One region of the Vibrio sp. MACH09 genome, then DNA from elsewhere that is predicted to be linked to it. Evidence: predicted binding sites of a transcription regulator. Region 1 holds the regulator's gene; each other region holds the start of a gene.
The links. The regulator CRP, encoded in region 1, controls carbon source genes, mostly activating them, when cyclic AMP is high. The targets are predictions, from matches to a motif close to TGTGANNNNNNTCACA.
Positions count from the first base shown of each region.

Region 1 (4,981 bases):
TAAAGCCGTTGCAGCGGGCATGAACCCAATGGATCTTAAGCGCGGTATCGACAAAGCGGTAATCGCTGCTGTTGAAGAGCTTAAAACACTATCTGTTCCTTGTACTGATACTAAAGCTATTGCTCAAGTAGGTACTATCTCTGCTAACTCTGATGAGACTGTGGGTAACATCATTGCAGAAGCGATGGAAAAAGTAGGTCGTGACGGTGTTATCACTGTTGAAGAAGGCCAAGCTCTTCATGATGAACTAGACGTTGTTGAAGGTATGCAGTTTGACCGTGGTTACCTATCGCCATACTTCATCACTAATCAAGAAGCTGGTGCGGTAGAACTTGAAAGCCCATTTATTCTACTTATTGATAAGAAAGTTTCTAACATTCGTGAACTTCTTCCTACTCTGGAAGCAGTGGCAAAAGCGTCTCGTCCTCTTCTAATTATTGCCGAAGATGTTGAAGGTGAAGCTCTAGCTACATTGGTGGTGAACAACATGCGTGGCATCGTGAAAGCAGCGGCTGTTAAAGCCCCTGGTTTTGGTGACCGTCGTAAAGCAATGCTACAAGATATCGCGGTACTAACTTCTGGTACGGTTATCTCTGAAGAGATTGGTCTTGAGCTTGAAAAAGTAACGCTTGAAGATCTAGGTCAAGCTAAGCGTGTGACAATCACTAAAGAGAACACAACTATCATTGATGGTCTTGGTGAAGAAGAGATGATCAACGGCCGTGTTGCTCAAATTCGTCAACAAGTTGAAGAAGCGACATCTGACTACGATAAAGAAAAACTACAAGAGCGTGTTGCAAAACTTGCTGGTGGTGTTGCGGTTATCAAAGTAGGCGCTGCGACTGAAGTTGAGATGAAAGAGAAGAAAGATCGCGTTGAAGATGCTCTACACGCAACTCGTGCAGCAGTAGAAGAAGGTGTTGTTGCCGGTGGTGGTGTTGCACTTATCCGCGCAGCGTCTAAAGTTGTTGGCCTTGAAGGTGCAAACGAAGAGCAAAACGTAGGTATTCGCGTTGCTCTACGTGCAATGGAAGCGCCACTACGTCAAATCGTTGCTAACGCAGGTGACGAAGAGTCAGTAGTTGCAAACAATGTTAAAGCACGTGAAGGTAGCGACGGTTATAACGCTGCAACAGGTGAATACGGCGATATGATTGCAATGGGTATCCTTGACCCAACAAAAGTAACTCGTAGTGCACTTCAGTTTGCTGCATCGGTAGCAGGTCTAATGATTACGACTGAAGCTATGGTTTCTGATATGCCAGCTAAAGATGCTCCAGCAATGCCTGATATGGGCGGCATGGGTGGTATGGGCGGCATGCCAGGCATGATGTAAGCCAAGAGTTATTGATAGCGGTTTACCGCTGACAGTAATATTGTGAACAAAAAACCGAAGCTTTGGCTTCGGTTTTTTTATGCGGGGAATACTGATTTCTCAGCTGCGTTGTTATGAATAATGGTTTACTTTTTTGCTAAAAATGAGGTTTGTTGATTATCAAATAATTTGATTATAAAGTTATTTGATGGTCGATCTAAAGGTAATTATTTTTATAAATCAATAGCCTGTATGGTTTTTAAATCTGTCTAGACTGTCGTATCTGGTTTATGCTGGGAAGATTGTTACTGCAAATAGATCAGCTAAAATGAGTTTACTGTTAGGCTTTGGCTGCTAACTATCTATTCGCAGGGATCTAGATTGGTGATTAAAAATGGAAAAGAAATTTGTGATGGATACAGAGAGAAAGAGATGCCATAAAAAAACGCAGCAATAATGCTGCGTTTTTGGTGTTGTGCTTAGATTATTAATATCTAGCGCGTGCCGTAAACCACAATAGTTTTACCATGCGCAGAAATTAGGTTTTGCTCTTCTAGCATCTTCAGGATTCGACCTACTGTTTCACGAGAACAGCCAACAATTTGACCAATCTCTTGACGAGTGATCTTAATTTGCATGCCGTCTGGATGGGTCATTGCATCAGGTTGCTTGGCAAGGTTTAAAAGTGTTTGCGCAATACGTCCTGTTACATCTAGGAATGCAAGGTCACCTACTTTTTGGCTTGTAACCTGAAGACGGTTAGCCATTTGAGCAGAAAGACGCATTAAAATGTCTGGGTTTACTTGGATCAGCTGACGGAATTTCTTAAAAGAAATTTCCGCAACTTCGCAAGGGGATTTCGCACGTACCCAAGCGGTACGATCTTGCTCTTCTGCAAATAAGCTTAGTTCACCGATGAAGTCACCTTGATTTAGGTAAGAAAGAATCATCTCCTTTCCTTCTTCATCCTTGATAAGCACAGCTACGGAGCCTTTCACTATGTAATATAAAGTTTCCGCTTTTTCACCAGCGTGAATCAGCGTACTTTTGGATGGATATTTATGAATATGACAGTGTGAAAGAAACCATTCTAAAGTTGGATCGGTTTGAGGTTTACCTAGAACCATAATTATCTCACTATTTTATGCAGGGTCTGTTCAGCAGCGTTCCTTTGCTGCCTCGTCAATAAACTTTGCGGTTAGCATAGGTTTAATTATTCGAAGCTGCAAGCTACTTCTTTATCTATCGGTTAAGAATAGTATCCTTTTTTGCAGACGATTTCTTGATTTTGATCGCCCTGAATTTGTGATATGTTACGCAAAAATGTGCACATGATCACGGTATTAAAAGTAAACTAAAAGTTTGTACAATAATTAACCGATTTTGCCGGTTTCAATTAGCTGTTGCAATATCGGTCTAATGATTAGTTCCATTGCAAAGCTCATCTTTCCTCCGGGGATAACTAAGGTGTTATGCCTTGACATAAATGAGCCATCAATCATTGCTAGCAGGTATGGAAAGTCGACATTTTTCATTCCACGCAATCGAATCACCACAAAACTCTCATCAAGACTAGGGATACCTTTCGCGTTTAATGGGTTTGAGGTATCAACGGTCGGTACGCGCTGAAAGTTGATATGGGTACGGGAAAATTGAGGTGTGATGTAATTTAAGTAATCATCCATTGAGCGAACGATGGAATCGGTAACGGCTTCGCGTGAATGACCTCTATCACGAGTGTCTCGGACAAATTTTTGAATCCATTCTAAGTTAACTATGGGCACCATACCGATGAGCAGATCAACATGCTGAGAAACGTTAATGTCACCATCGACCACTCCCCCATGTAGGCCTTCATAAAACAATACGTTGCTCTTTTCTGGTAGATCTTGCCATGGAGTAAAGGTGCCTGGCATTTGATTGTAAGGGACCGCCTCATCAAATGAGTGTAAATAGCGCCTAACCTGACCGACACCTTCGTCACCATACTTTCTGAAAAATTTCTCTAAGGCTGGAAAGTCATTCGCCTCAGCCCCAAAGTAACTGATGTGTTTACCTTGCTCTCTGGCTTTGCGGATCTCTATATCCATTTCTGGTCGTGTAAAGCGATGAAAGCTGTCACCTTCAACCCAAGCTGGTTTGATATCCATCATACTGAACATCTTACGAAAAGCTTCAGATGTGGTTGTAGTACCAGCTCCTGAAGAACCTGTTACTGCGATAATTGGGTGTTTTGCTGACATGACATTCCTTGTCGTTATGAAGATCTGATTCTATTTTAGTCTATGGCATTAAAGTCGAACAATAAACAATCATAGTTCACGCTTTAGTTTTATATCCACACTTTCGTGAAGTTCAGAGAAAAGCACAACGGCTTCACCTTGTTGTAGTAAAAGATGTACTTGCTGAATTTTATCTTCCAACGTCGCTTCTTCAGTACCGTAGTCCGTTCCTTCTCTTAAGACGAACTCTTTGATTAAGTTTTCCAATGTTTCAGGAGCTATTTGTTGCCATGGAACAATCATGATCTCTCTTCTTGTAAGTAATGCTGATAATAGTATGGCAGGTAATCTTCCAACCAAAAGCTTGGTTTGTTAATTGTGCCGGTCATAAATCCAACATGACCACCATGCTGACATAATCGGTAATGAATATTACTGTTTAATTTGAAGTCAGGAATGACCTTCTCGGTCATAAATGGGTCGTCTTTTGCGTGAATTACCTGTAAGGGGATCGCCGTATTGTTGAGCTCCTTGATACCAGAACAGCGTTGATAATAGTCATTAGCATCGCTAAAACCATGCAGTGGTGCAGTAAGTTTATCATCGAAATCATACAAGGTTTTTATTGCTTGGATGTTTTTTGTGGTAATGCCAATGGCGTGATGCAGTTTGTGCTGTTTTTGAATGGCGTTTGCTTTCAACGAACTGAGTAGGTAATTTCGATATACCTTGGAGAACCCCTGTTCAATTCGTTGTGAGCATGCTGCTAGATCGAGTGGTGCAGAGACGACAGTCGCCGCGGAAAGCAGGGGCTGATGCTGATATTTGGCGAGATAGTTCACCAACATATTTCCGCCCAGTGAAATGCCTGTAGCTACTTTAATCTGGTGAGGGAATAGGGTATTGAGATGAGTGAGAAAAAAACGCGCATCTTCAACTTCTCCGGAGTGGTAAGCTCTTGCTAACCTATTAGGCCTGCCGCTACAGCCACGGAAATGCATCATGACCGACAACCAGCCAGACTGTGCAAATGCATTCATTAGGCCGTTAGCGTAAGGGCTATGAAAGCTACCCTCTAAGCCATGGAAAAGAACAAAAATAGGCTTATCCTTTGCTTGCTGGCTTTGCCAATCTTCGCTCCACGCTAGATCTAAAAAGTCACCATCGTCGGTCTCTATACTTTGCCACTTAGCTTGAAAAAGTGGTTTTTTTCGAATAAATCTTGGCAATATCGTCTGTATATGAGGGTTGCTCAGGCCGATAACTGGGTTAAATTGGCTCATAAATCGAAGTCACTAATCGGTGGCGATTGTAATAATTCTTGTAGTTTAACAAGACCTATTTTCATTTGCTGCTGATTTATTGGAGAACTTAGCGCAAGCCGAACTGCTGGAACGATGGCAGCGGCAGGGGGAGTGAACAGTTCTGCTGATTTTACGATCAC
Region 1 is NZ_BSFZ01000001.1:3,026,442-3,031,422, reverse strand. Features, by position in the region: gene groL (chaperonin GroEL) at 1-1,336, shown strand, start outside; gene crp (cAMP-activated global transcriptional regulator CRP) at 1,810-2,442, opposite strand; gene CHJ_RS13630 (phosphoribulokinase) at 2,689-3,558, opposite strand; gene CHJ_RS13625 (YheU family protein) at 3,628-3,840, opposite strand; gene CHJ_RS13620 (hydrolase) at 3,837-4,820, opposite strand; gene CHJ_RS13615 (PLP-dependent aminotransferase family protein) at 4,817-4,981, opposite strand, start outside.

Region 2 (4,981 bases), 950 kb from region 1:
ACTCATCAAGATACGATTACGGCAATCAATTTAGCGAGAATTGAGAGCTATTTTGAGAAGCCGTGGAGCGCAGAAGTACTACAACAACGTGTAAAGACACTGGTAACAGAATATATTTTTGATAACGGGCTGGATTATACCGATTATCAAAATGAGTTAGACCAAGCTGTGGTACTGCAAAGATTGCGATAAAAAAATACTTGACCCTAGAGTCTACTCTAGGGTTTAAGCTTAAGTTGTTTTCGATAACTTAAGGAAGAAATATGTGCACAAAACATATCGACTGTTTGTCTAAAAACAGCACCAGTAAAATAGCAGCTGACTCTTGCAGCTCACCAAAAATCTCATTAATCAAAGCGGCAACATCAGAGAGTGATTCGTGTTGCGCGAGCAAATCTGTCTCGTCTTGTTGCTCAGAAGTGGAGGAACAAGAAGAGGAGAGTGACGCCTCCGGCTTAGATACCCTATATACATTTAACTGGAAAGTTGAAGGGATGGATTGTCCCTCCTGCGCAAAAAAAGTTGAAACCGCCGTGAATCAAATTGAAGGTGTTCAACAAGTAAAAGTACTTTTTGCGACAGAGAAGCTGGTGGTAAAAACGGATCAAAAATCTATCGCGACAACGATAGAGGCTGTGGTTAAAGAGACTGGGTTCTCACTGCTTGATACCTTGGCAGCCAAGCCTGATAACGTTGATTTTACACTTAAAGGCATTGTTAAAGAAAATATTCAAGTGATAGCCCTTGCGATGGCAATGGTGCTGTCATTTATCCTGCAAGGTAGTTTCCCCGAATTTAGCAAATGGTCATTTGTTGCTATTTGTCTTCTTGGCCTGATTCCAATCTCAAAAAAAGCACTGCAACTGGCTAAAAACGGGTCACCATTTTCTATAGAAACCTTAATGAGTGTTGCCGCACTAGGTGCTCTCTATCTGGGTGAGACGATTGAAGCATCGATGGTTTTACTGCTATTTCTTTTAGGTGAAAAACTGGAAGCATTTGCCGCTGCTCGTGCACGCAGTGGTGTTCAATCCTTGATGGCGTTAGTGCCAGAACAAGCGATAAAAATTGTGGATGGTGAACGAGTTGAAGTGGCCGCAGGGAGCCTACAGCCCAATGACGTTATTGAGGTTGCTCCGGGTGGTCGCCTTCCTGCGGATGGTGTTGCTATGTCTGACGCTAGCTTTGATGAAAGCGCGTTGACGGGGGAGTCGATTCCTGTAGAGCACAGTGCAGGTGAACAGGTTATGGCCGGTTCAGTGGTAGTGGATACCGTGGTTAGGCTAACGGTGACATCGAAACAAGGTGAAAATGCCATTGACCGAATTCTGCACCTTATTGAAGAAGCGGAATCACATAAAGCTCCTATAGAGCGATTTCTCGATAGGTTTAGTCGTTGGTATACGCCGTTAATGATGGTGCTTGCCGCCGCGGTGATCATTACTCCGCCTTTGTTATTTGCCCAACCATGGGAAACATGGATTTATAGAGGATTAGCACTTCTGTTGATTGCATGTCCGTGTGCATTGGTTATCTCTACTCCGGCCGCCATAACTTCTGGTTTAGCGGTAGCAGCAAAACGTGGGGCGCTCATTAAAGGTGGAGCGGCGTTAGAGTCGTTAGGCCGTATAGAGATGGTTGCATTTGATAAAACCGGTACGTTGACAGAAGGTAAGCCTCAGGTCACCGATATTGTTGGTTTAAATGGCAGAGAGAGGGAGTATATATTAACCCATGCAGCTGCGATTGAAGTTGGCTCCTCTCATCCGTTAGCGATCTCGTTGGTTAAAAAGGCGAGAAGCGAAAATGTGACACTGCCAGAAGCCGAAAATAAAAAAGCATTAATAGGTATTGGCTTGTCCGGAGAGATTGATGGCGTGCAGTATCAAGTACTCTCTCCAAGTAAGATGAGTCAAGAGGTCACCGCTGAGATGGCGAGTCAAGTGACTCAGTTAGAACAGCAAGGTAAAACAGTGGTATATGTTCTAGAGCATCAGCAAGTCATTGGTGTTATAGCTTGGCAAGATACCTTGAGAAGTGATGCAAAAGAAGCGGTCAAGGAGCTAACAAGACTTGGCATTAATACGGTTATGTTAACGGGTGACAATGAACGTAGTGCGCAAGGTATGTCAAGCAAGATTGATATTGATTACAAGGCCGGTTTGCTTCCAAATGACAAAGTTGACGCGATTGCACACTATGCTAAAGAGCAACAAGTCGCGATGGTTGGCGATGGCATCAATGATGCTCCTGCTATGAAAGCGGCATCGGTAGGCATTGCCATGGGGGGAGGAACCGATGTGGCTCTTGATACCGCTGAGGCGGCATTAACACATAATCGTCTTGTTGAGTTACCGGCTATCATTCAACTTTCTAAGGCAACGCTAACGAATATTCGTCAAAACATCACATTAGCATTGGGACTTAAAAGTGTTTTCTTAGTCACCAGCTTGTTTGGTATTACAGGGTTGTGGGTCGCTGTGTTGGCAGATAGCGGCGCAACCGTATTAGTCACGTTAAATGCGCTTCGACTGTTAAAGTACGGCAAGAAATAACGCATTCGTCAGTGGTACAAAAAGCAAGTATCTGAAAGGCAATATTTCAGATGCTTGCTATCCTTTCAGTGTAACTTGATTAGATAGAACAAAAAGTGTGATGCCAACCGGTTTTTCATGTAATTGCAAATGTTATAACAATTTAATTTGTGACTTATATCACCATTTGTTGGCCGTTTGTCCGCTAAAGTTGTTTATTATCCGTAATTAATTAATGGCTAATATCAAATTTGCCAATTTAAGGAGCCACCTATGTCTCAACCAGTTTTTCACCTAGGTATTACTGAAGCCGATCTTAAAGGCGCTACTGTTGCAATTATTCCGGGCGACCCTGATCGCGTGCCTAAAATTGCAAATGAGATGGATAACCCAGTGCAACTTGCAAGCCATCGTGAATATAACGTTTATCTAGCTGAGCTAGATGGTAAATCAGTAGTCGTATGTTCTACTGGTATTGGTGGCCCATCAACTTCTATTGCCGTTGAAGAGCTTGCTCAATGTGGTGTTCGCACTTTCTTACGTGTTGGTACTACTGGTGCGATTCAAGAAGACGTGAATGTTGGCGATATGATCGTAACCACGGGTTCTGTTCGTCTTGACGGTGCGAGCCTGCACTTTGCTCCAATGGAATTCCCAGCGGTTGCAGATTTCCAAGTTGCTACAGCAATGAAAGAAGCAGTAGAAGAGACAGGTGCAACGGTTCATATGGGTGTGACAGCATCAAGTGATACTTTCTACCCTGGTCAAGAGCGTTATGACACATTCTCTGGCCGTGTTGTTAAGCGTTTCCAAGGCTCAATGCAAGAGTGGCAAGATATGGGCGTTCTTAACTTTGAAATGGAATCTGCAACGTTACTGACAATGTGTGCAAGCTCTGGTTTGCAAGCTGGTTGTGTCGCGGGTGTTATTATTAACCGTACACAGAAAGAGATTCCAGATCATGCCACACTAAAAGCAACAGAGACTCGTTCAATCGAAGTTGTTATTGCTGCAGCACGTAAAATGATCTAACTTGTTGTTAAGTTGAAAGAAAAGGCCGATGCATTTATGCATCGGCCTTTTTAATGGGGCTGATTTGACCAAACTTGGGATATCTTATATTTCTATTAAGTTATCCCGAGTTTGAGTGAATTATTACAGCTCTTCGTGGCCGCCAGCTTCACAGAACCATTCTGTTAAGTATCTCTTTAAGCTTTTTAGCTCGTCGGGGCCAATGAGCGCCAAGCCAAGATCTTCCGCCCGGGTAATATCATTGTGTCGCAGCGGACGAAAGCTCACTAACATCGCTCTTGCTTGTAAGCCACCGAGTAAGTCCCGTAGTGATTCCAGTTTATATAAGGTATCGTCACCATCGTCACGCATGCCTTTGGTCTTACACTCTATTATATGGAGCTTATTGTTTACCACGGTGGCCACATCTAGTTCATTACGAACTTCTCGCTCACCAAGTTGACGATAAACCTGTACGTTTAGAGAACGGTCCTGAATGGTTGGTAATTCATCTTGGATCTGTTTAACCGTGCTGTGAACCAGTGTTTCTAACCACTCTCCATTAGAGAATCGTCTAGCATCTTCGCTTGCGAATGTGAGAATACCGTTTTGATATGCCGCTAGTTTGGTGTCAACCAGATCAGAAAGTAGCATATTGAGTTCGCGATAACCTTGCTGTTTTTCCGTTAAGCCGACATCCAGTTTTTGCTCTTTTCGACAGGTTGTGGCGAGGTAATTTAATGTTGCCAGACCGGGACCTAATTCGAGCGCGTTCCCAGCCCATTTTTGCCCCAGTTCATACAATTTTTGGTCAAGTTGGTCAGGCAGGTCATGCTCGTTAAACTCTGCTCTTGCGCCAAACACAGTGAGATAATCATCAATGGTAATATGATCTTGTAACTGAGCATCCGCGGCGTCTTCAGGGTATATCCAGCAAATTTTGTCACTGTTTGGTTCTACAACAAAAATTTCCCAATTGTTGCGCCTAAACATTTCATAAACGGTCAATAAACGGTGTCGTAAACCACAACTAGCGTTAAGCATGATGGACTTACCACGTTTTACTAAGTCGTTTTCAAGGTTGTGAATAGCTTGACGAATAAGTGCAGTATCTACGATAGAAGAGATTTGAAAGAATTCGGTATCGATATTGCGTTGGCTTAAAACGGTTGCTAAACGTTGATAAATGCTTTCTTGAGATTTGTCGCCAATGAAAATAATGTGTTGGCAAGAAGAACGGTTGTCTAACAGCGGTGTGATAAGACGTATCGGGTCTTGATCAATAATGCCTACGTGAACGGTCATGGTGCGTCCTCTTTAATTATAAGGTTTGGTCTATGAGTGTTGCTAGCCACAACAGACCTATATAACGATATGGTATTCACTATAAAAAAAACAAGGGTGAATTAACACTAATTCACCCAATATTACCAATA
Region 2 is NZ_BSFZ01000001.1:2,076,091-2,081,071, reverse strand. Features, by position in the region: gene CHJ_RS09235 (response regulator) at 1-192, shown strand, start outside; gene CHJ_RS09230 (zinc/cadmium/mercury/lead-transporting ATPase) at 264-2,555, shown strand; gene udp (uridine phosphorylase) at 2,808-3,566, shown strand; gene CHJ_RS09220 (DUF1887 family protein) at 3,690-4,850, opposite strand.
Region 2: the regulator CRP is predicted to act here: its motif matches at 2,704-2,719, upstream of udp (uridine phosphorylase).

Region 3 (4,981 bases), 2.0 Mb from region 1:
ACTAAAAAATTAAGTTAATCGTGCTGAAGCTGAGTACATGGTGATGAAAACCCTAACATAAATTAGTTGTTAGGGTTTACAGTGATAAACGGAGAATTATTCTACTGACATTATACGCATGCAGTTAGTTGAGCCGATGATATCCATAACATCACCTTGAGTAATGATGACTTTATCCCCTGTGTCCACTAAACCTTTCTCTTTTAATGTGATAATGGCTTCTTGTGCAAATGTAATCCCTGCATCGGCCTGACATTCAAAAAATACAGGTGTGACTCCTCGATAGAGTGAGGCTCTATTTAAGGTGCTTTCGTTTCTAGATAAGGCGAAGATAGGAAGCCCGGAACTTAAGCGAGACATCATCAATGGCGTTCTGCCTGATTCAGTTAGGGTAATCATCGCTTTCACGCCATGAAGGTGATTGGCCGCGTACATGGTCGCCATGGCAATGGTCTCTTCTGTAGAGTCAAACTGACTATCTATACGGTAGCTGGATGCATTCAACGATGGCATTTTCTCTGCTCCCATACAGACGCTTGCCATCGACTCGACCGTTTCTATTGGATAAGCACCGACGGCGGTTTCTCCCGATAGCATAACGGCATCTGTACCATCCAGCACGGCGTTAGCGACGTCCATCACTTCAGCTCGGGTAGGCATAGGATTCGTGATCATGGACTCCATCATTTGCGTTGCAGTGATCACTACGCGGTTTAAACTTCGGGTACGGCTAATTAATTGTTTTTGCACTGCAATTAATTCCGGATCGCCAATCTCTACCCCTAAATCGCCACGAGCGACCATAATGGCGTCGGATGCTAAAATAATGTCATCAATGTTCTCTACATTGGCCACCGTTTCCGCTCGCTCTACTTTGGCGACGAGTTTTGCTTCTAAGCCTGCATCTCGGGCGAGTCTGCGGGCGTACTTCATATCTTCACCATTACGCGGAAATGAAACGGCTAAGTAGTCCACCTTGATTTTTGCCGCAGTTAAAATATCGTTTTTGTCTTTATCGGTAAGTGCGTCCGCTGAGAGGCCGCCTCCTTGTTTGTTGATTCCTTTATTGTTAGAGAGCGCGCCGCCTATCACGACTTCTGTATGTACCTTGTTGCCTTTTACTGAGATGACTTTAAGTTGAACTCTACCATCGTCTAATAGCAGTACATCACCGTTAACAACGTCTTGCGGTAGCTCTTTGTAGTCTAAGCCAACAACATCTTGATCCCCTTGGCCGGCTGGAAGGTCGCTGTCTAGGGTAAATTTGTCCCCTTTGTTGAGTATGACTTTTTCATTTGTAAAGGTAGACACCCGAATTTTAGGCCCTTGTAAATCACCTAAAATGGCAACGTGCATGCCTAGTCGAGCGGCAATTGAGCGTACCTGTTGGGCTCTGTCAATGTGATCCTGAGCGCTGCCATGAGAGAAGTTCATTCTTACTACGTTGACACCTGCCTGAATAATGCGCTCCAAATTATTGTCGCGATCCGTTGCGGGTCCTAGAGTCGTAACAATTTTTGTTCTTCTTAACCGTTTGCTCATATTTTTCTTCCTGTGGCGTCATTATGTACTACTTAGTATATGGCGATTATGTGCTATTTAGCCAGATTAGGATTTGTTGAGTCGCCTAACCGATGAAACTTGATTCTTAGCGTGCGCCTCAATCCAGTAATTGCAGAACACTGGGTAAAACGGTGTTGTAAAAAGATTTTTCATGATTAAAAAAAACCTGTTTTAGATCAATAATTACTTTGGTTTAATCGCCGCTATTTCCGCTTTTATTGGCTAAATTAGTTTTGTGCGTGATACCCGTCACGGCAATCTATCAAGTGACTTCACAATTAGTTCGCAAAGTAAAAAAATTAGCCAACGACGTCATTTTGGAGTGTAAAATGTACATGGCTCAACCTGGCCATATTGACCATATCAAGCAGGTCAATGCTGGTCGTGTGTATAAATTGATAGATTTAAACGGGCCAATATCTCGCATTGATCTTTCTAAAGTCAGTGGGTTAGCTCCTGCAAGTATCACGAAAATCACTCGTGAACTGATTGATGCACACCTCATTCATGAAACAACGGTACAAGAAGCGACAAGTCGTGGGCGACCTGCTGTGGGTTTACAAACTGACAATGAAGGCTGGCAGTTTTTATCGGCTCGTTTAGGTCGAGGTTATCTCGTTATTGCTTTGCACGAGCATGGTGGCTCAGTGCTTATCGATACTAAAATTGATATTCATGAAATAGAGCAAGAGGACGTACTTGCTCGTTTACTTCATGAGATTGATGAGTTCTTTGAAACGTATTCTGATCAACTCGATCGGGTAACCAGCATTGCGGTGACGTTGCCTGGCTTGGTGAATCCAGAGAAAGGCATTGTCTTACAGATGCCTCACTATAATGTCAAAAATTTGCCTCTGGGCCCTGAAATTCATGAGTCTACGGGGCTGCCGGTATTTATTGCCAACGACACAAGGGCCTGGGCATTAGCTGAAAAACTATTTGGCCATTCAAAAGAGAATGAAAGTTCGATTCTGATTTCAATCCACCATGGTGTTGGAGCGGGAATAGTGCTAGACGGCAGAGTATTGCAAGGCCGCCATGGTAATATCGGTGAGTTGGGACATATTCAAATAGATCCAAATGGTGAGCTTTGCCATTGTGGTAACCGAGGTTGTCTTGAAACATTGGCGAGCTCACAAGCAATTAGAGATCAAGTTGCCAAGCGATTGAGCGCAGGAGAGGACTCCTCCATTGACCCTGATCGTATCACCATTGAAAATATCTGTTCCGCTGCGGCTGAAGGGGACCCTTTAGCGGTGGAAGTTATTGAGAACCTTGGTCTTTATTTGGGTAAAGCGATAGCCATAGTGGTGAATCTATTTAACCCAGAGAAGATATTGATAGGAGGGGTTATTAATAGAGCAAAGTCAGTGCTTTACCCTGCTATTGAACAGTGTGTTAAACAGCAATGTATTGCCGCTTATCACCAAGAGTTACAGATCGTTGAAAGCCGTTTTTATAAGCAAGCAACCATGCCAGGTGCAGCATTAATCAAACAAGCCATGTATGACGGGCAATTGTTGATGAAAGTAGTGGAAGGTTGATTTATTCGTAATTTGGTACACTATCTTAAAAATATGAACGATACTGATATATATGTTTTATGCATGTAGTTATTAATTATTTGCTTATTGTATTGTTTTGTTTTTAAATCTAACCCACAGATAAAGACTCAGTGAGAAGCCGTATGTCCGGAGTATTAAGTACTGTCGATCAAAGAACGAACTTAGTTGGTGAAAACCGCTTAGAGCTTTTGATGTTTAAATTAAACAATCGGCAACTGTTTGCGATTAATGTATTTAAGGTCAAAGAAGTACTTAAGATGCCTATTCTGACTAAGATGCCCGGAGCACATGGTCATGTGGTTGGCGTGGCTTCTCTTCGTGGTGAATCGGTTCCAGTGATAGATCTGCGAGCGGCAATCGGCTTTCGTCCAATGCACCCTGATGAAGAACAAAACCTGATTATCACTGAGTATAACCGCAGTGTTCAGGGCTTTCTTGTTGGTCAAGTAAGAAATATTGTCAATACAGCTTGGACCGAAATTGCTCCTCCACCTAAAACAGCAGGTAAGGCAAACTACCTAACCGCCATTACTCAGATTGAAGATGAAGGCGATAAGAAAATTGTTGAAATTATCGATGTAGAGAAAGTTCTTGCACAGATTATTGATTACGATATTTCAATCTCTGAAGGTGTGTTAGACGAAGAGCTGTCTCAGCAGATGATTGGACGAAATGTGTTGATTGTCGATGACTCTTCTACTGCCCGTGGGCAGGTGAGAGGCACTTTAGAACAGTTAGGTATCAATATTATTGAGTGTAGTGACGGGTTAGAAGCGCTGAACTTGTTAAAAGGTTGGTGTGATGAAGGTAAAACCGTTACGGATGAGATCATGATGATGATTACTGATGCTGAAATGCCTGAAATGGACGGTTATCGTCTAACTCATGAAGTTCGTAATGATTCTAGAATGGGTGATCTGTTCATCACTTTAAATACCTCATTAAGTGGCAGCTTTAATGAAGCCATGGTGAAAAAAGTGGGTTGCGATCGGTTTATTTCTAAGTTCCAACCGGATTTGCTGGTGGATGTTGCCCAGCAAAGAATGAAACAGATATTGGGTCTATAGGACGAGGCAACCGCCGATTTTTCGAACACACATTTTCTCAATCTGAAGACGGCCTGATCAAGGTTCAATAAGGGCTGTGTAGCTTTTTATAAAACGATTCTTTAATGAAAATCTCGGGATGAAGTGATCAAGCCATTTAGGGATTCTGTCAGGTCCGTTAGCTTACCCGCAATGACATGAGTAACTTGTCCATCGTGTTCGAGAATACCGTCCACTTTAAGTATTTTAGCGGTTAAATAGCTCTGCTTTTGTGCTCTTGCTGTTTTAGCCCAAACCACCACATTAACATTGCCTGTGTCATCTTCTAAGGTAAAAAAGGTGACACCTGCTGCTGTTCCCGGAGATTGTCTTCCTGTTACGACCCCAACAACCGTGACCATAGAGCGGTGTGCTCTGTTTAATAGCTCCGTTTGCCGAGTGAACCGACCTAATTTCTGCGCTTTATCCAATATAGTGATGGGATGTTGATCTAACGATAGTCCTGTTGCTGCGTAATCTTCGAGTAGTGCTTCTGTTGGACTTTCTGTAAACAAAAATGGCTCAGAAGAAGCCTGCTGCGACTGAAAAAGAGGCAGGTCATGTATAGAGTCCATAACTTGCCAACGAGTGTGATAACGGTCTCCACTGAGGCTTTTTAGCGCATCGGCTGAGGCTAAGGCGGCAATGTCTTTTTTGTTCAGTCCAATATGTTTTATCTGCTGACTGCTGGTGAAGCCACGGCTTGGTCGGTTGTGAAGTAGCTGCTCGGCCCCTTTTTGAGATAGCCCTTTAATCAGTGTTAAACCT
Region 3 is NZ_BSFZ01000001.1:1,065,804-1,070,784, forward strand. Features, by position in the region: gene CHJ_RS04830 (patatin family protein) at 1-18, shown strand, start outside; gene pyk (pyruvate kinase) at 97-1,542, opposite strand; gene CHJ_RS04840 (ROK family protein) at 1,893-3,107, shown strand; gene CHJ_RS04845 (chemotaxis protein CheV) at 3,251-4,195, shown strand; gene CHJ_RS04850 (error-prone DNA polymerase) at 4,297-4,981, opposite strand, start outside.
Region 3: the regulator CRP is predicted to act here: its motif matches at 1,802-1,817, upstream of CHJ_RS04840 (ROK family protein).

Region 4 (4,981 bases), 1.4 Mb from region 1:
AGTATGAGGCACAAGAACAAACTCAATGCCCTTATTGATATTGTTAACATGACGCCTCTAGTACACGTTTCCGGTATGTTAGGTCTTTCTTGTTCAAATACTACATGGATGGTTCCTCTGGCTTGGCATCCCAGCAATAAAAATGCAGCGATAATGGTCAACCTTGCGATGGACCCTTCGCCACTGTTCGAACTAAGTGCAGAGCAACTTAAAGACCGGCTTTATACTAAGCGAGATCAGTTGGATGACGGACAACTTGCCGTTCCGGTCAAACTGGTGCACATAAACAAGTGCCCAATTTTAGCGCCAGCAAAAACATTAACAGCGGAAAATGCAGAGAAGATCGGCATAGATAGAGAACAGTGTCTTAAAAACCTAACACGACTTAGACAGCATCCAGAAATTAGAGAAAAGCTTGTTAGCTTATACGCTATGGATAGTGACTTTAAAGGTAGTGACGATGTTGACAGCCAACTCTATAGTGGCTTTTTCACTCCAGCCGACCGTGCCGCTATGGATATCATCCTAGAAACACCTGCGGAGAATTTGCCAGCGTTGCAACTGACTTATGCTGATCCTCGAATTCAACCTCTTTTATTTAGATATCGAGCGAGAAACTATCCGCATACACTCAGTGATTCAGAACAACGTCAGTGGGCTACGCATTGCCGTGATTATTTTGAGTCTAGGTTACCTGACTATATGCTCAACCTAGAAAATCTTGCTCATGAACATGAAAATGAACAAGAAAAAATGGCGATATTAAAATCGATCTACCGATATGTGGAGAAACTCGTTTCCTGATCATGGCTATAAAAATACTCAAATACACAATTTCATTAGTGATCATTCTCGCTTCCTTAGCGTTAGGAACGTTAATTCAACAGTTTCTAAGTATTAGTATTCCGGGAAGTATTATCGGTATGCTGCTACTGTTTTTTGCTATGGCAAGCGGCCTGATTCCGGCAGAGTGGGTCAAGCCAACGGCTCATGTTTTTATACGTTATATGATCGTACTTTTTATACCAATAAGTGTTGGCCTCATGGAGCATTTTGATTTGCTGATCGAGAACTCAGTGCAAATTCTAGCAAGCACAATTGGCGCATCTTTTATTATGGTACTGTTCCTTAGTTATGTGCTGGAGAGAATACTGGTAGGGAAAAAATGATCTGGCTATTTGTTACTCTTATTACGTTTTTAGTTGCGCGCTTTATTAGTCAAAAGTTGAATCACCCACTCGCTAACCCACTACTTATAAGCATAGTCATTATTATTCCGTTACTCGTAGCGCTAAACGTCCCGTACCAAGAGTATTATGCTGGCAATAAATGGCTGACTTATCTGTTACAACCAGCAGTCGTTGCATTAGCTTACCCTCTTTACGAGCAACTACCTGAAATTAAAGCAAACTGGCGTATTATTTTTCTTACTTGTGGTGTAGGAAGCGCACTGTCTATGCTAACCGCATCACTTATTGCCGTCGCCCTAGGTACCGATATTACGCTTATTGCCAGTATATTAGGAAAATCCGTCACAACACCTATCGCCATGGAAGTCTCTAGCCAGTTAGGAGGAGAACCCGCTATTGCCGCTATTATGGTGTTATTGGTAGGGGTTTTTGGTGCCATATTAGCTTACCCAATCTATAACCTTATTGGTATTACTCACCCAATTGCAAAAGGATTAACGATGGGAACCGTTTCTCACGCGCTGGGTACAGCCACCTGCTTTGAAAAAGATCCCCGTGATGCCGCCTTTAGTTCATTAGCGTTGGTTTTATGTGGCGTGATTACTTCTATTTTAGCTCCTGCTGTTTTTGCATTGGTTGTATGGCTTTCCCACTGAATGTTTCCTAATCTTCATCTTATTGCAGACAAATTTTGTTGAGCCAGCATTTTAACTCGTCAGTTACATGTTGAGCGCCAATTGCGCAAACCTTTGCTAATGTGACCTCACTCAATTTATGCAAATTGAATTATCATTGCATCAAAATACGTGACATTAAGCACAGTTTTAGATTGTTATCTCTCTAAAATAAAATTAATGCTTAACTAAGGATTTGCCATGAACTCAAGAATAGAAAGCGCGTTGAAAGATATTCCAGCTAATATCGCATCATATTTATCAACAATAATTAACGCGGATGATTTTGACGCCACCATTTCTGAGCAACAATTTAACGAGTTACTTAAACTGTCTGGTTTAGAAGATAATGAATTACGTGTTGCACTGCTGCCAATAGCCGCTGCGTTTTCATACGCTCCAATATCAGAGTTTTATGTAGGTTCCATCGTTCGTGGATTATCAGGACGACTATACTTCGGCGCGAATATGGAGCTAACCGGAGCGCAACTAGGTCAAACCGTACATGCTGAGCAAGCGGGTATTAGCCATGCTTGGATGAAAGGCGAGAAAGGTGTTAAAGACATTACCGTTAACTACAGTCCTTGTGGTCATTGTCGCCAGTTTATGAACGAACTGACTACGGCCGGTGAGATGAATGTGCAACTACCGCAAAGAGATTCAATGTCTTTACAACAATACTTACCAGAATCGTTTGGTCCGAAAGATCTTGATATTGACGCTCGTTTGATGGGAGATAACCAGCAAGAGTACTCAACCGAAGGCTGTGAACCACTATTAGCCAAAGCAATTGATGCCTTGAACATGAGTCATTCTCCGTACACCAATAACTTTAGCGGTGTAGCGTTAGAACTGGACGACGGAAGTATCTATGCTGGTGCTTATGCAGAAAATGCGGCATTCAACCCTAGTCTTCCCCCGCTACAAGTCGCATTAGTACAGATCATGGTTGCAGGTAAATCTTTCGATAAAATTAGAAGTGCTGCATTAGCAGAGTTATCTTCAGGAAAGATCAGCCATCTAGCATGCACACAATCTACATTGGATGTGATTAATCCTGACATACCTGTCAGCTATATTGCACTTTAATATAAGAGACTCCAAGGCTTTGATCTCCTCAAAGCCTTTTTCTTAACCCGAAAAGCAAACGTTTGCGTTTATGGCTAATTTCCGTATCATGCGCGAAGAATGTCTTTTATATAAGGGTTTACAATGTTTGGATCAGCAACATGTAATAGTGCCACTCGCGTTTTACTCCTCGGCTCTGGTGAACTAGGAAAAGAGGTCGCTATAGAGTGTCAACGGTTAGGATTAGAGGTTATTGCCTGTGACCGTTATGCGAATGCACCAGCAATGCAAGTCGCGCATAAAAGCTATGTTTTTGATATGTTAGATGAACAACGCTTAACTGAAATTATCGCCATTGAATCACCTCACTATATTGTTCCAGAGATAGAAGCAATTGCGACTGACACCTTGGTTAAGTTAGAAAAACAGGGACTGAAAGTCGTCCCAAATGCCAATGCCACTCGTTTAACAATGAATAGGGAAGGCATTCGAAGACTCGCGGCGGAATCTCTTTCCATCCCTACTTCACCTTATCAATTTGCCGACAGCTATAACGATTTTGTTCAAGCCATTGAACAAGTTTCAATACCTTGTGTTGTTAAACCTGTTATGAGCTCTTCAGGTAAAGGACAGAGCGTGATTAGAAGTACTGAAGAGATAGAGACTGCTTGGCAACACGCACAACAAGGTGGCAGAGCGGGAGCCGGTAAAGTTATTGTTGAAGGGTTTATAGAGTTTGACTACGAAATCACTTTACTGACGGTCCGTGCAGTAGACGGAGTCCACTTTTGCCAACCAATAGGACACCGACAAGAAGATGGTGACTATCGCGAATCATGGCAGCCACAATTAATGTCGCCACTTGCATTAGAACGCGCCAAAGAGATTGCTGAAAAAACCGTGAATGCGTTAGGGGGATATGGGCTTTTTGGAGTAGAACTGTTTATTAAAGGTGATCACGTCATTTTCAGCGAGGTCTCCCCTCGCCCTCACGACACAGGGTTAGTCACGTTAATTTCTCAGCAACTTTCAGAGTTTGCACTCCATGTCAGAGCCTTCTTAGGATTACCGGTCGGAAACATTGTTCATTATGGTCCGTCATCGTCGGCAGTCATACTGGGCAATGGTCAATCTGAAAATATTCAATTTGGCAATTTAGACAAGGCTCTCTACCAACCTGAGACACAGATAAGGTTATTTGCTAAACCCAACATTGATGGCGGGCGAAGACTGGGTGTAGCGCTTGCAAAAGCAGCATCCGTTGATGATGCAATTAAATTAGCGGTCGAATCTGCTTCTCTTGTCACCATCAAGTATTAAATGCAGAGCGCCACTTATCTCCAACGGAATAATAAGTGGCGCTGGATAAATCGCGTTTAAACAGCATTAAAGAAGTTTTTCGCTGACGATTATCGTTCTGGTGACTCAATTAGCCATACAACTTCTGCAAAACGACTCAAGCCTTTTTTGGCTATCTTAGGGTGCGAAGCATCGGCAATATCTCGATTTAGTTCTGTGATGGTATAACCATCAAACAGACGTTTAACCTCTTCAGTGGAGACATTAAAAGGTGGGCCACTAAGCTCTTCCTGCACATACTCAAGGGTAACAAGTAATATTCGCCCATTAGAACTCAACATACTTTTGATTCGCTCAGCGTACTCTTCTCTCATCTCTTTAGGTAAAGCCACTAATGACGCTCTATCATAAACAATATCAACAGGTTCTATTGGCATATTAAAAAAGTCACCAACATAAACCGACAGTTCATCAAATTGATAAAGTTGCTGATCAGCATTCAGTTGGGTCACTGTTGGCGTATAAAAATGTTCGGCGAAAAAAGAACGAACAGCAATATCACTCAACTCAATCCCAATGACCTTATTATGCTTTGTTGCTAGCCAAACAAGATCTTCTGTTTTACCGCACAAAGGTAACAGCACTTTGTCACTTATCTCTGCTTTCAGCTCACTCCAGAACTGGATAAGCAGAGGATTAACATCTTCTAAATGAAAACCAATTTGATTACTTGCCCATTTGTTGTGCCAG
Region 4 is NZ_BSFZ01000001.1:1,584,906-1,589,886, reverse strand. Features, by position in the region: gene sbcB (exodeoxyribonuclease I) at 1-804, shown strand, start outside; gene CHJ_RS07035 (CidA/LrgA family protein) at 807-1,169, shown strand; gene CHJ_RS07030 (CidB/LrgB family autolysis modulator) at 1,169-1,846, shown strand; gene cdd (cytidine deaminase) at 2,066-2,953, shown strand; gene purT (formate-dependent phosphoribosylglycinamide formyltransferase) at 3,077-4,252, shown strand; gene CHJ_RS07015 (thiopurine S-methyltransferase) at 4,342-4,981, opposite strand, start outside.
Region 4: the regulator CRP is predicted to act here: its motif matches at 1,947-1,962, upstream of cdd (cytidine deaminase).